Regions from separate parts of the Colwellia sp. 6_MG-2023 genome, predicted to be linked through region 3. Evidence: predicted binding sites of a transcription regulator. Region 3 holds the regulator's gene; each other region holds the start of a gene.
The links. The regulator sigma-54, encoded in region 3, starts transcription at its own class of promoters, with help from an activator protein. The targets are predictions, from matches to a motif close to GTTGGCACGNNNNTNGNNT.

Region 1 (3,250 bases), on a different contig from region 3:
TGCTGATGAGTTTCGTTTAGCTTATTAAGAATTATCAGCATTTTTTCATTGTGGCTTTCTAACCCTGAGTCGCGTTGACTTAATAACTCATACTGAGACTCTAACGCATTAATCAATACATCTAACTTATTAATGTCATTTTTCAGGCTTGTAATAAAGGATTTTATGCTGTCTATTATCATTGTTTATGTAGCTCTAATAATGCATTGATTAGGGCTTCTTCATCTAATACTAATTCGCCATTAGCGATAGCTGCCTTAACATCGGCAACTTTTTTCATGTCAACATCAGTTTGGCTAGATAATGTTTCAAAAGTAGAGTCAATTGACTTACTTAGCTCACTAACTTGGCTTGTTGAACTTGCTACTTTTTCAGCCTGTTGATTTTGAGGCGAATTTTTTTGCAACTGTGAATGCTCTAAGGTATTGTTTACCTTGTGATTTTGTTCAACAGGCATACTTGGTTTATTAATTATATTCATTGCAAGATTTACCTAGGTAATTTGTTATATTTACTACTAGCTATAGAAAGCGTCAAGATAGCGGCAGAACTTAAATATTATTAGTGTTTTTTTCAATTAAATTTATAAATACAGTTAAAGAAATATTTTTACAGTTCCTTTTCCGATAACTTGTCCTTCAACTACTTGGCCTGAAGTAAGGTTTTTAACTTTAATTCGCTGTCCTAACTGACCATCCTCTAAAGCAATTGCGGTAACACTGGCATTAAATGTTGGTGTTGAAACATGTAGTTCGACATGCTGATCACGATTCACTAGATATTGTTTTTCTAACAAGCGACGATTGATAACGTCACCGCTATTTATGTCGCGACGAACTTGCATACCAATAACATTATTAATATTAACTTCCATGCCATGTAAATGGCTTGCAATATTTAGTGAACGAGTATCAAGTAAATCAGCAGTGAGTATTTCACCGCGCTGTAAATCACGTTTTGCAACGACTAAATTCATCCATAAATCTACCTTAGCACTGGCTCGAAATTGCCATTTGGGTGAATCACACTTGATGGTTAATCTAATTCTCCCCGCAGGCACTGACGAAGGCTTAGAACGTGAAATTTGTAAATTAGTACATTCTAAATCTTCACTTCCTTTTGGAATGAATAGATTAATTTTTTGTTGCTGGCTAATTGCTCCATGATAACTTAAAAACCGTGCAATTTCTTGATTGATGTAGTGGCGAGATTCCTGCTCAAAATTAATGCTGTTTGCTTGAGTGGTTCCTATAAAGCAACTCATGACAAAGTAGAGGAAGTATAAATAGTTCCTATGCGGAAGTTTAACTTCCGTTTGTTGGTTGTTTTTTAAATGGCCGAGATAATAAGTCATTGAATTTAATGTTCTTTAAATGTTGGCATAAAGGTTGTTATATAGGTTGTATGGTAATGCTTTTATTTTCAGATGAGCATACAAGAATCAAACAATAGAGGCAACAATGGCATTATTTGATCAGTCCCTAGGCGTGCATCCATTTTCGATGCAATTAAGAATGGATAGAGCTGAAATTATTGCGGGTAATTTGGCAAATGTTGAAACACCGGGGTTCAAAGCTAGAGATATCAACTATCAGCAAATTATGGAAAGTGTTTCTAGTGATCTTTCACAAAATCATACTGTTGGCTTTTCTGGAATTGAGCAACACCAACTCCAATACCGAGTGCCTTATCAGGCTTCAAGTGACGGAAATAGTGTTGAGTTGAACGTTGAGCAAGCTAAATTTGCTAGCAATAGCATGGACTTTCAAACAAGCATGACGTTTTTAAATATGAAAATAAGTGGCTTACATAAAGTAATCAAAGGAGATTAGAACGTGTCTTTTAATTCTATTTACGAGATTAGCGGAAGTGCTATGCGAGCGCAGGTAATGCGCCTAGATACTATTGCTTCTAATTTAGCTAATTCAGATACTGCCGCTTCAAGTGAAGAAGGTGCCTATAAGGCGCTAAAACCTGTTTTTTCAGCTGAATACAGTTCGAATCTTGATGAACGCTCTATTTCTGCCGCAGTTAATATGCTTGGTATTACGGAGTCGGACCGCACAGTAGAACAGCGTTACGAGCCAAATAATCCACTCTCTAATCCTGATGGTTATGTGTTTTATTCTAATGTAAATGTACTTGAAGAAATGGCAGACATGATGTCGGCAAGTCGCAGCTATCAAACCTCAGTAGAAGTAATGGGGCGTGTTAATAGCATGCAGCAAAGCATCCTGAAATTAGGTCAATAAGGGTAAATAACGTGGATATAAATAGTTTAACTCAAAATACTAGTGAAGCATTAGCTTTAGAGAGTAATGTCACAGGAAATGGCCAGTCGGCACAAGAAATGTCAACCATGTTTTTAGAGTTATTGGTTGCTCAAATCAGTAACCAAAACCCATTAGAGCCAATGGATGGTACTGAATATGTTAGTCAGCTTGCTGAATTTGCAAACGTTGAGTCGTTACAAAGTATTAATCAAAATACCAGTAATAGCCTTGATTATATGAATAGCCTGATGGTACTTGAAGCTACTAATATGGTAGGTGAATCAGTTGACGTTTTAGCAAATAGTGTCGCGCTAGAAAATCCGGGTAGTGTTTCGGGTATGGTTAATTTATCAAGCCCTGCAGACTCTGTCACTGTGCAACTTTATGACAGTAATGGTGATCTAGTCGAAGAAAAGAATTTACCTTATACCGGTGCAGGTTCATTACGTTTTGAGTTTGATAATCAAAATGCAGGAGACTATGCCGTACGTGCTTATACAACGACAGATAATATCCCTACACAGTTAGATACTTGGTTAAGTGGTCAGGTCGAGCGAGTGTCTGTTGGTGCAACAAGCGATGATATTATATTACAAGTTGATGGTTTGGGTAATTTTGGATTCACTGAAATTAACCAATTAGCTTAAATTATTAGGAATGTAACATGTCTATATTGAATATTGGTCTAACAGGCCTAAAAAGTACGCAAACAGCGTTAGAAGTTACCAGTAATAATATTGCTAACTCGGCTACCGCAGGCTATAAACAATCTGATGCTGAATTTGCCTCAGTTTATAATGGTGGTCAACAAGGTGGTGTTAAAGTTACCGATATTAAAGAAGATTTTGTCACCGGTGGTGAAATTGTTCGAACGGGTAACTCGCTTGATATCACCATTGATGGCCAAGGTTTTTTTGCTATTTCAGAAAATGGTGGAACAGCTTACACCCAAGCAGGTCAGTTTGGGCTAGATTCAG
Region 2 (3,250 bases), on a different contig from region 3:
TTTTCGCTTTCTGTTTTGGCAGAAGAGGCTTCTGAAGTTATGTCTGTTTGCGCATATTTTAGTAGCTCAGCTGTATATTGATAATTATCTACGGTGATATCAGCTTCATCAATACAAATAACGTCTTTACCACTCACTTTAATGGCCAGAGCAGGGCATTGCTCAACTGGGAATAAAGTTACTAGTGCTTGAGCACCTGCGGTTGCAGATAAATCTTTGATCAATATATTTTTAACTTCGTCAAAACTAGAGAATTTACTTTGGTTAAAGCTATTCAAATATAATTTAAATGATTTTGACTCGACTAAATTCGGGCTTGTGCAAGGAAAACGAAATTCTGCGACAGCGACAATAGGTTTGCCTTTATTATTTAACCAAGATAATTCATATCCGTACCAAACATCTTCACCTATAAAAGGTAATGTATTTGAAACAAGTGATAAATCATCTCTATTTAAGCTTCTTGGTACACCTTGTAATAGATTTGGGTTATATTCACTACAATATTCGGTTGCTTTACCAAGCGTTAAATTTTTTAATTCTTTTGAATTTTGGTAGGTTGCCATAATTTTCTTATTTTATATGAAACTTCATAGACTATTTTAAAGGATCTCTGAATTAGATGACATCATCAAATCAAACTAAACTCAATTTAGTAGACATTTTGCAACAATTTTCTAAGCAGTATGTAAAAAATTATCAAAACACCTATTCTCACCCTCCGAAAGTAGAGCAAGACGAGCAATGGCTTTCACCTTGTGAAGATGCATACACTGACATGTCCACTGAATACAAAGCGCTATCTTCGGGGGAAGTCTATTGGCGACCGGTTAATATAGAAAAGGTGCAAGAGTTAAACTTTGATAATGTTGAAACCGCTTTAGAAATGACTTTGCACCCAGATATCAAAACATACTTTACGACTTTATACAGTGAAAATCTTGATGCTACCTGTGAAGAAGGTAATTTATCTTTGTTATTTGCGTGGAATCGGGATGACTTTCAGCGCTTACAAGAGAACTTGATTGGCCATATTTTAATGAAGCAGAGGTTGAAACAAGCTGAAACTGTTTTTGTTGCTGTCACGGATGAAGAAGATATGATCATCTCAGTTGAAAATGACACTGGAACAGTGTGGGTTGAGCGTGTTGGATGTAAGCCTCATAAAAAGCTAGCTGATTCACTTGCTGAGTTTATAAACACACTGACCCCTATAGTGCCTCAATAGTAATAGCGCGACCTTAATATAATGAGTAATATTAAGGTTAAAAGCACATGTTATTAATTTACCACTTAAGTGATTATTTAAGTATTTGTTTTATAAGGGCTTTTAATTCTAATACTTCTTCTTTTAAACTTGTTAATTCATCACGGACGTCTTTCTCAAAAGATCTTTTTTCTGTTGGTGGATTATCCGTTTTACATTCAACATCAGTATGCTTTTCTTCAGGTAACGAGATAAAGCTTGGTTCATGCTGCCAATTTTTTAATACTGATATTATGGTAGGTAAAGGAACTTTTTTATTTAACTTGGTTTTAATTAGTGCAACGCTTGGTTTATTGCCTTCATTTGCTATTTTATTAGCAACGATTGAAATTTCATCATTTATTGTCATTTTGATTAATTGTCTTTGTAATATTCACTATATTTTAGCCAATGTTACTATTTATGTCAGTTGTTATTTTTAGTTTTTCTATTTTATTTAATATAATCAGTTGGTTATGTTTTTTTGTGTTGTTGGTTTGTTTTTTGCTTTATTACGTATGAAAGTATAATTCTATTAGGAGTAAATATGAAAAAATCATTGTTGGCATTACTTATTGTTTTACCGTTAACAACAACGTTAACTGGCTGTGTTATCTCAGTAAAAGATGGTCAAGTAGATCATTCAATTATGGGGGATAGTGAAGACAGAAGTTATAAAAACCGTAAAGTTATAGCACAAGTTCAACTCGGTACAAGTGTTGTCGATATGCAAGAAAAGTTAGGTGTTGCTGATTTTTCTGAAACTTACACTTACAATGAAAAAACTATTCGTGTTTTATATTATAGAAGTCAACGCAAGCATAAAGATGGGTTAACGACTAAGGATGAATGTACTTATTTAGAATTTGTTGACGGTACATTAACTCAAACAGGTAACGGTGACGAATATAAAAAATTACTATAATTAAAAATAGCAATACACCGAGCAGTATATTAAATGAAATAATATTGGTATGACATGATGTTATACCAAGTTATTTTATATTTATAACCCTGCACTATAATTATGACAGTTGAATTTTATTTACCTATTATTAAAAAAACTGGTATGGTGAATATAGGATAAAAAAAATAAATATAATTGTTGGATTGGAGAACTTGTATGTCAGCGACTGTTTCGGTAGATAGTGAACTTGATATAAAGGCAACTTACCTTAGTGCAGAGAACCTTAAAGTAGCGGCTTCGCTCCTTTTTCAATCCTATCATGATGACCCTGTTTTTTTAGATATATTCAACAGTGACAAAGAAGGTTATGAGCAAAGATTAAGAGCATCAATCAGAGAAGAGTTAAACGCTTTCTGGCAAGCTAAGCAACCCATGGTAGGTTTGTATTTGGGCGAGTCGATGGTAGGTGTTGCTTGTTTGAATAGTCCAGATGATAGTGTAGGTACGGAAAGATTCTGGCATTGGCGTTTAAAAATGTTGCTAAGTGCTGGATATTTAAGCACTAAACAGATGATAGAAAAAGAAAAAGTTGTCCTTGCCTCTATCCCATTAAAAAAATTTCATATGTTATCCTTTATTGCTATTCACCCTTTGCATCAACATCATGGCTTTGGTCATTATCTAATGGCAGCAGTAAATACTGTTCTTGAAGAGCATAGTGATAGTGAAGGTGTTGCAGTTTATGCAACATCAGGAAAGTTTAGAACTTTTTTTGAAGATGCAAATTATAAATTTATTAAAGATTTAACTGTTGGTAAAGTTTCTGGTGCTTTAATGGTACATTACAGAGAATAATTAGCTGCTTAACCTTTATCTTTTATAATGTCATGAGCTTGGTTAGACCAGTCTTTTCTATTACGCTTGTACCAATTCAATCTTCTGGTACAATCAGTTTTATTAATTTATCTTTTTTAGGTCGTTTACGAATATGGTTATAAAAGCTCAAAGCCCTGCCGGATTTGCCGAGCAATATATTGTTGAATCAATTTGGAATGGTGGTTTTCCTCCTGGTTCAATTTTACCAGCAGAGCGTGAAT
Region 3 (3,250 bases):
TCTCTCTATTCATTAAGCTATCTAATAGATCTGTTGGGTTAGAGTCAATTAGTTCATTGGCGGCAAGTTGGCAAATTAGTTCAAGTAAACGCTTTTTGCTTTGAACTGGAACTGCACAACGTGTGCAGTTCAGTGTTAATATATTTTGTAGTGTCATAATTATAATGGATAAAACTAATGTTGTGTTATTTTGCCTTTGTATTTGAGTACTTGGCGATCTAGTTTATCCACCAAAGTATCTATCGAGGTATACATATCAGCACTTACTGCTGAAGCATGAATTTCACTGCCTTTTAAATGTATAGTTGCTTCAGCTATCTGTTCTAACTTTTCAACAGTCAAGACTACATGAACATTATTGATATGATCAAAATGTCGCTCTAATTTAGCTAATTTTGTTTCAACACAATCGCGTAATGATGACGTTATTTCTACATGGTGACCGGTAAGGTTAATTTGCATAAGTATGTTCCTTCTCTAGTTAATTCAGAAAATAAAGTCACAGGCTATAATAAACTCTTACGTTGGTTGGACGGTGGTATAGATAAGGATTCACGATACTTAGCTATAGTACGTCTAGCAACATTAATTCCTTGTTGTGCTAGTAAGTCTGCCATTTTGCTATCACTGAGCGGTTTAGCGGGTGTTTCTGCTAAAATGAGTTTTTTAATTAATGAACGTATGGCAGTTGATGAACATTCACCTCCATTTTCGGTACTAACATGACTTGAAAAAAAGTATTTTAATTCAAAAATACCTCTAGGCGTGTGCATATATTTTTGCGTAGTTACGCGAGATATAGTTGACTCATGCATATCCACGGCTTCAGCAATATCATTTAATACCATAGGTCGCATCGCTTCAGCGCCATGTTCTAAAAAGCCTTGTTGACGTTGTACAATGCAGTTAGATACTTTAAGTAAAGTATCATTACGTGACTCTAAACTTTTAATAAACCATTTAGCTTCTTGTAAGTTTGTTCGAATAAACTGTCCGTCATTACTAGAAGATTTTGTTGTTTTTGTCATGGCAGCATATTGTTGATTTACTGATAGCTTAGGAGCAGTATCAGGGTTTAATTCGACAACCCAACGACCATTTTTCTTTTCTACGGAAACATCAGGAATAACATATTGATCATCGCTTTTCACTACTGCATCACCAGGACGAGGATTTAAGCTCTGTATCAAACGCATTACTTCACGTAACTGTTCTTCTTTGAGGCGAGTTTTACGCATTAATTGTCGATAGTCACGATTACCGAGTAAGTCGATATGCTCGCCGATAATTAATTTACTTTCTTTTAAGTAAGGGGTTTCAGGATCAAACTGATTTAATTGAATAATTAAACAATCAGCGATAGAACGGGCTGCAACACCAACAGGATCAAAGACATTAATACGTTTTAATACCGCTTCGACTTCATCAAGTTCCAGTCCTTCTATACCAACACTTTCTAATATTTCTTCACTCGATACCGTAAGATAACCTGCTTCATCAACAGCCTCTATAATAGCGATAGCAACCGTGCGATCAGTTTCTGAAAATGGCGTTAATTCCATTTGCCATAAAAGGTGATCTTGTATTGAATCGATCGTTTCACCTTGATAGGTGTAATCTTCACTTGGGCTACTAATTGCCCCTGTATTTGACGTACCAGCACTGTAACTTTCTTCCCAAGTTGTATCAATGTTCAACTCTTCTGGTATGTCATTTTTCTCCATTGCTTCTGTTGTACTTATCTCATCAATAGAGGCTGATGAATCTTCACTTCCATCACTGGTAGATCGTTCTGTGATGGTGGCTGAAAAAGCTTCTTCAAGTTTATCTCTACTATCCTCTGAATTATTATCTGAGGTTTCTTGATCATTAATTTCAAGCAGAGGATTACTTTCAAGTACTTCTTGAATTTCTTGTTGAAGCTCTAACGTCGATAACTGCAAAAGCTTTATAGCTTGTTGCAGTTGTGGCGTCATGGTTAGTTGTTGTCCTATCCGGAGTTGCAGAGTTGGGCGCATCTACGTTGTCTTAATTCCTGTTATTATTGTTTATAGTTACTAACTTAGAGCAAGTATAGTCTACGAATTTATTATATATGTTAACTATAGCGTGAATTGCTCGCCTAGGTATACATCTCTTACCTTTTGATTAGCAAGAATTTGATTAGAATCTCCTTCTGCTATTATTTCACCGTGACTAACAATGTAAGCATGCTCACATACATCAAGTGTTTCACGAACATTGTGGTCAGTTATTAAGATACCAAGACCACGGTTTTTAAGATGAATAATTATTTTTTTTATGTCGCCGACAGAAATAGGGTCAACACCTGCAAAAGGTTCATCAAGTAATATAAATTCAGGATCTGCTGCTAAAGCGCGGGCTATTTCTACGCGTCTTCTTTCCCCTCCTGATAAACTCATACCTAAATTATCTTTAATATGGCTGATATTAAATTCTTCTAAGAGGTGCTCTAATTTTGTTTGCCTTTCATTTTCATTAAGGCCTTTTCGAATTTGTAATATTGCCATAATATTTTCAGTAACGGTTAGTTTTCTAAAAATAGACGCTTCTTGAGGTAAATACCCAATACCTCGACGTGCGCGTTCATGCATAGGCGATAGTGTTACATCTTCGTCATTCAGCATTATTTGGCCATTATCATTGGGTACTAAGCCAACAATCATGTAAAAAGAAGTCGTTTTTCCTGCTCCATTAGGCCCCAGTAAGCCAACAATTTGTCCTGAGCTTACCGCTAAACTAACGTTTTTAACAACTTTTTTGCTTTTGTAAGCTTTTGATAGGTTTTTAGCTATCAAAGTCGAATTATTAGCTTCGCCGTTATTATTATTGCTTGTTACTGTCATTACTTTTCTTATCTTGTTGAGCTTTTATTTGAGCTGGCTGCAAAACAGTGGTTACTGAATCATTATCACTACTGATAGCTTCCAATTTCTCATTTAGCGTATTGTAAGTGATTATTTCTCCTGTCACTTTACTACCTGCTTGTTGTACTTGCGCATTACCTGAGATGGTAATGATATTTTGATCTGGTTGATAGGTTATCTCATTAGCTTGCAAGCTGATTAAACTACCATCTTCTAATTGTTGTTTGAAAACAGCAGGTTCACCTTTGGCAAGGTAAGTGTCTTGTTTTTGTTGAGTTTTATCATCAACTTTACTGTAAACTTGAACAATATCAGCACTAATCGAAATAGAGCCTTGGTTTATACTAACGTCATCTAAATAA

Region 1: the regulator sigma-54 is predicted to act here: its motif matches at 1,376-1,394, upstream of flgB (flagellar basal body rod protein FlgB).
Region 2: the regulator sigma-54 is predicted to act here: its motif matches at 1,738-1,756, upstream of Q4503_RS13160 (DUF3192 domain-containing protein).

What each region holds. Positions count from the first base shown of each region.
Region 1 is NZ_JAUOPP010000001.1:387,119-390,368, forward strand. Features, by position in the region: gene flgN (flagellar export chaperone FlgN) at 1-182, opposite strand, end outside; gene flgM (flagellar biosynthesis anti-sigma factor FlgM) at 179-481, opposite strand; gene flgA (flagellar basal body P-ring formation chaperone FlgA) at 596-1,354, opposite strand; gene flgB (flagellar basal body rod protein FlgB) at 1,461-1,832, shown strand; gene flgC (flagellar basal body rod protein FlgC) at 1,836-2,252, shown strand; gene Q4503_RS01665 (flagellar hook assembly protein FlgD) at 2,264-2,920, shown strand; gene Q4503_RS01670 (flagellar hook protein FlgE) at 2,938-3,250, shown strand, end outside.
Region 2 is NZ_JAUOPP010000020.1:42,963-46,212, forward strand. Features, by position in the region: gene queF (NADPH-dependent 7-cyano-7-deazaguanine reductase QueF) at 1-566, opposite strand, end outside; gene syd (SecY-interacting protein) at 623-1,228, shown strand; gene Q4503_RS13155 (hypothetical protein) at 1,302-1,616, opposite strand; gene Q4503_RS13160 (DUF3192 domain-containing protein) at 1,794-2,171, shown strand; gene Q4503_RS13165 (GNAT family N-acetyltransferase) at 2,370-3,008, shown strand; gene fadR (fatty acid metabolism transcriptional regulator FadR) at 3,142-3,250, shown strand, end outside.
Region 3 is NZ_JAUOPP010000002.1:26,854-30,103, forward strand. Features, by position in the region: gene ptsN (PTS IIA-like nitrogen regulatory protein PtsN) at 1-157, opposite strand, end outside; gene hpf (ribosome hibernation promoting factor) at 175-462, opposite strand; gene Q4503_RS01825 (RNA polymerase factor sigma-54) at 507-2,018, opposite strand; gene lptB (LPS export ABC transporter ATP-binding protein) at 2,103-2,867, opposite strand; gene lptA (lipopolysaccharide transport periplasmic protein LptA) at 2,848-3,250, opposite strand, start outside.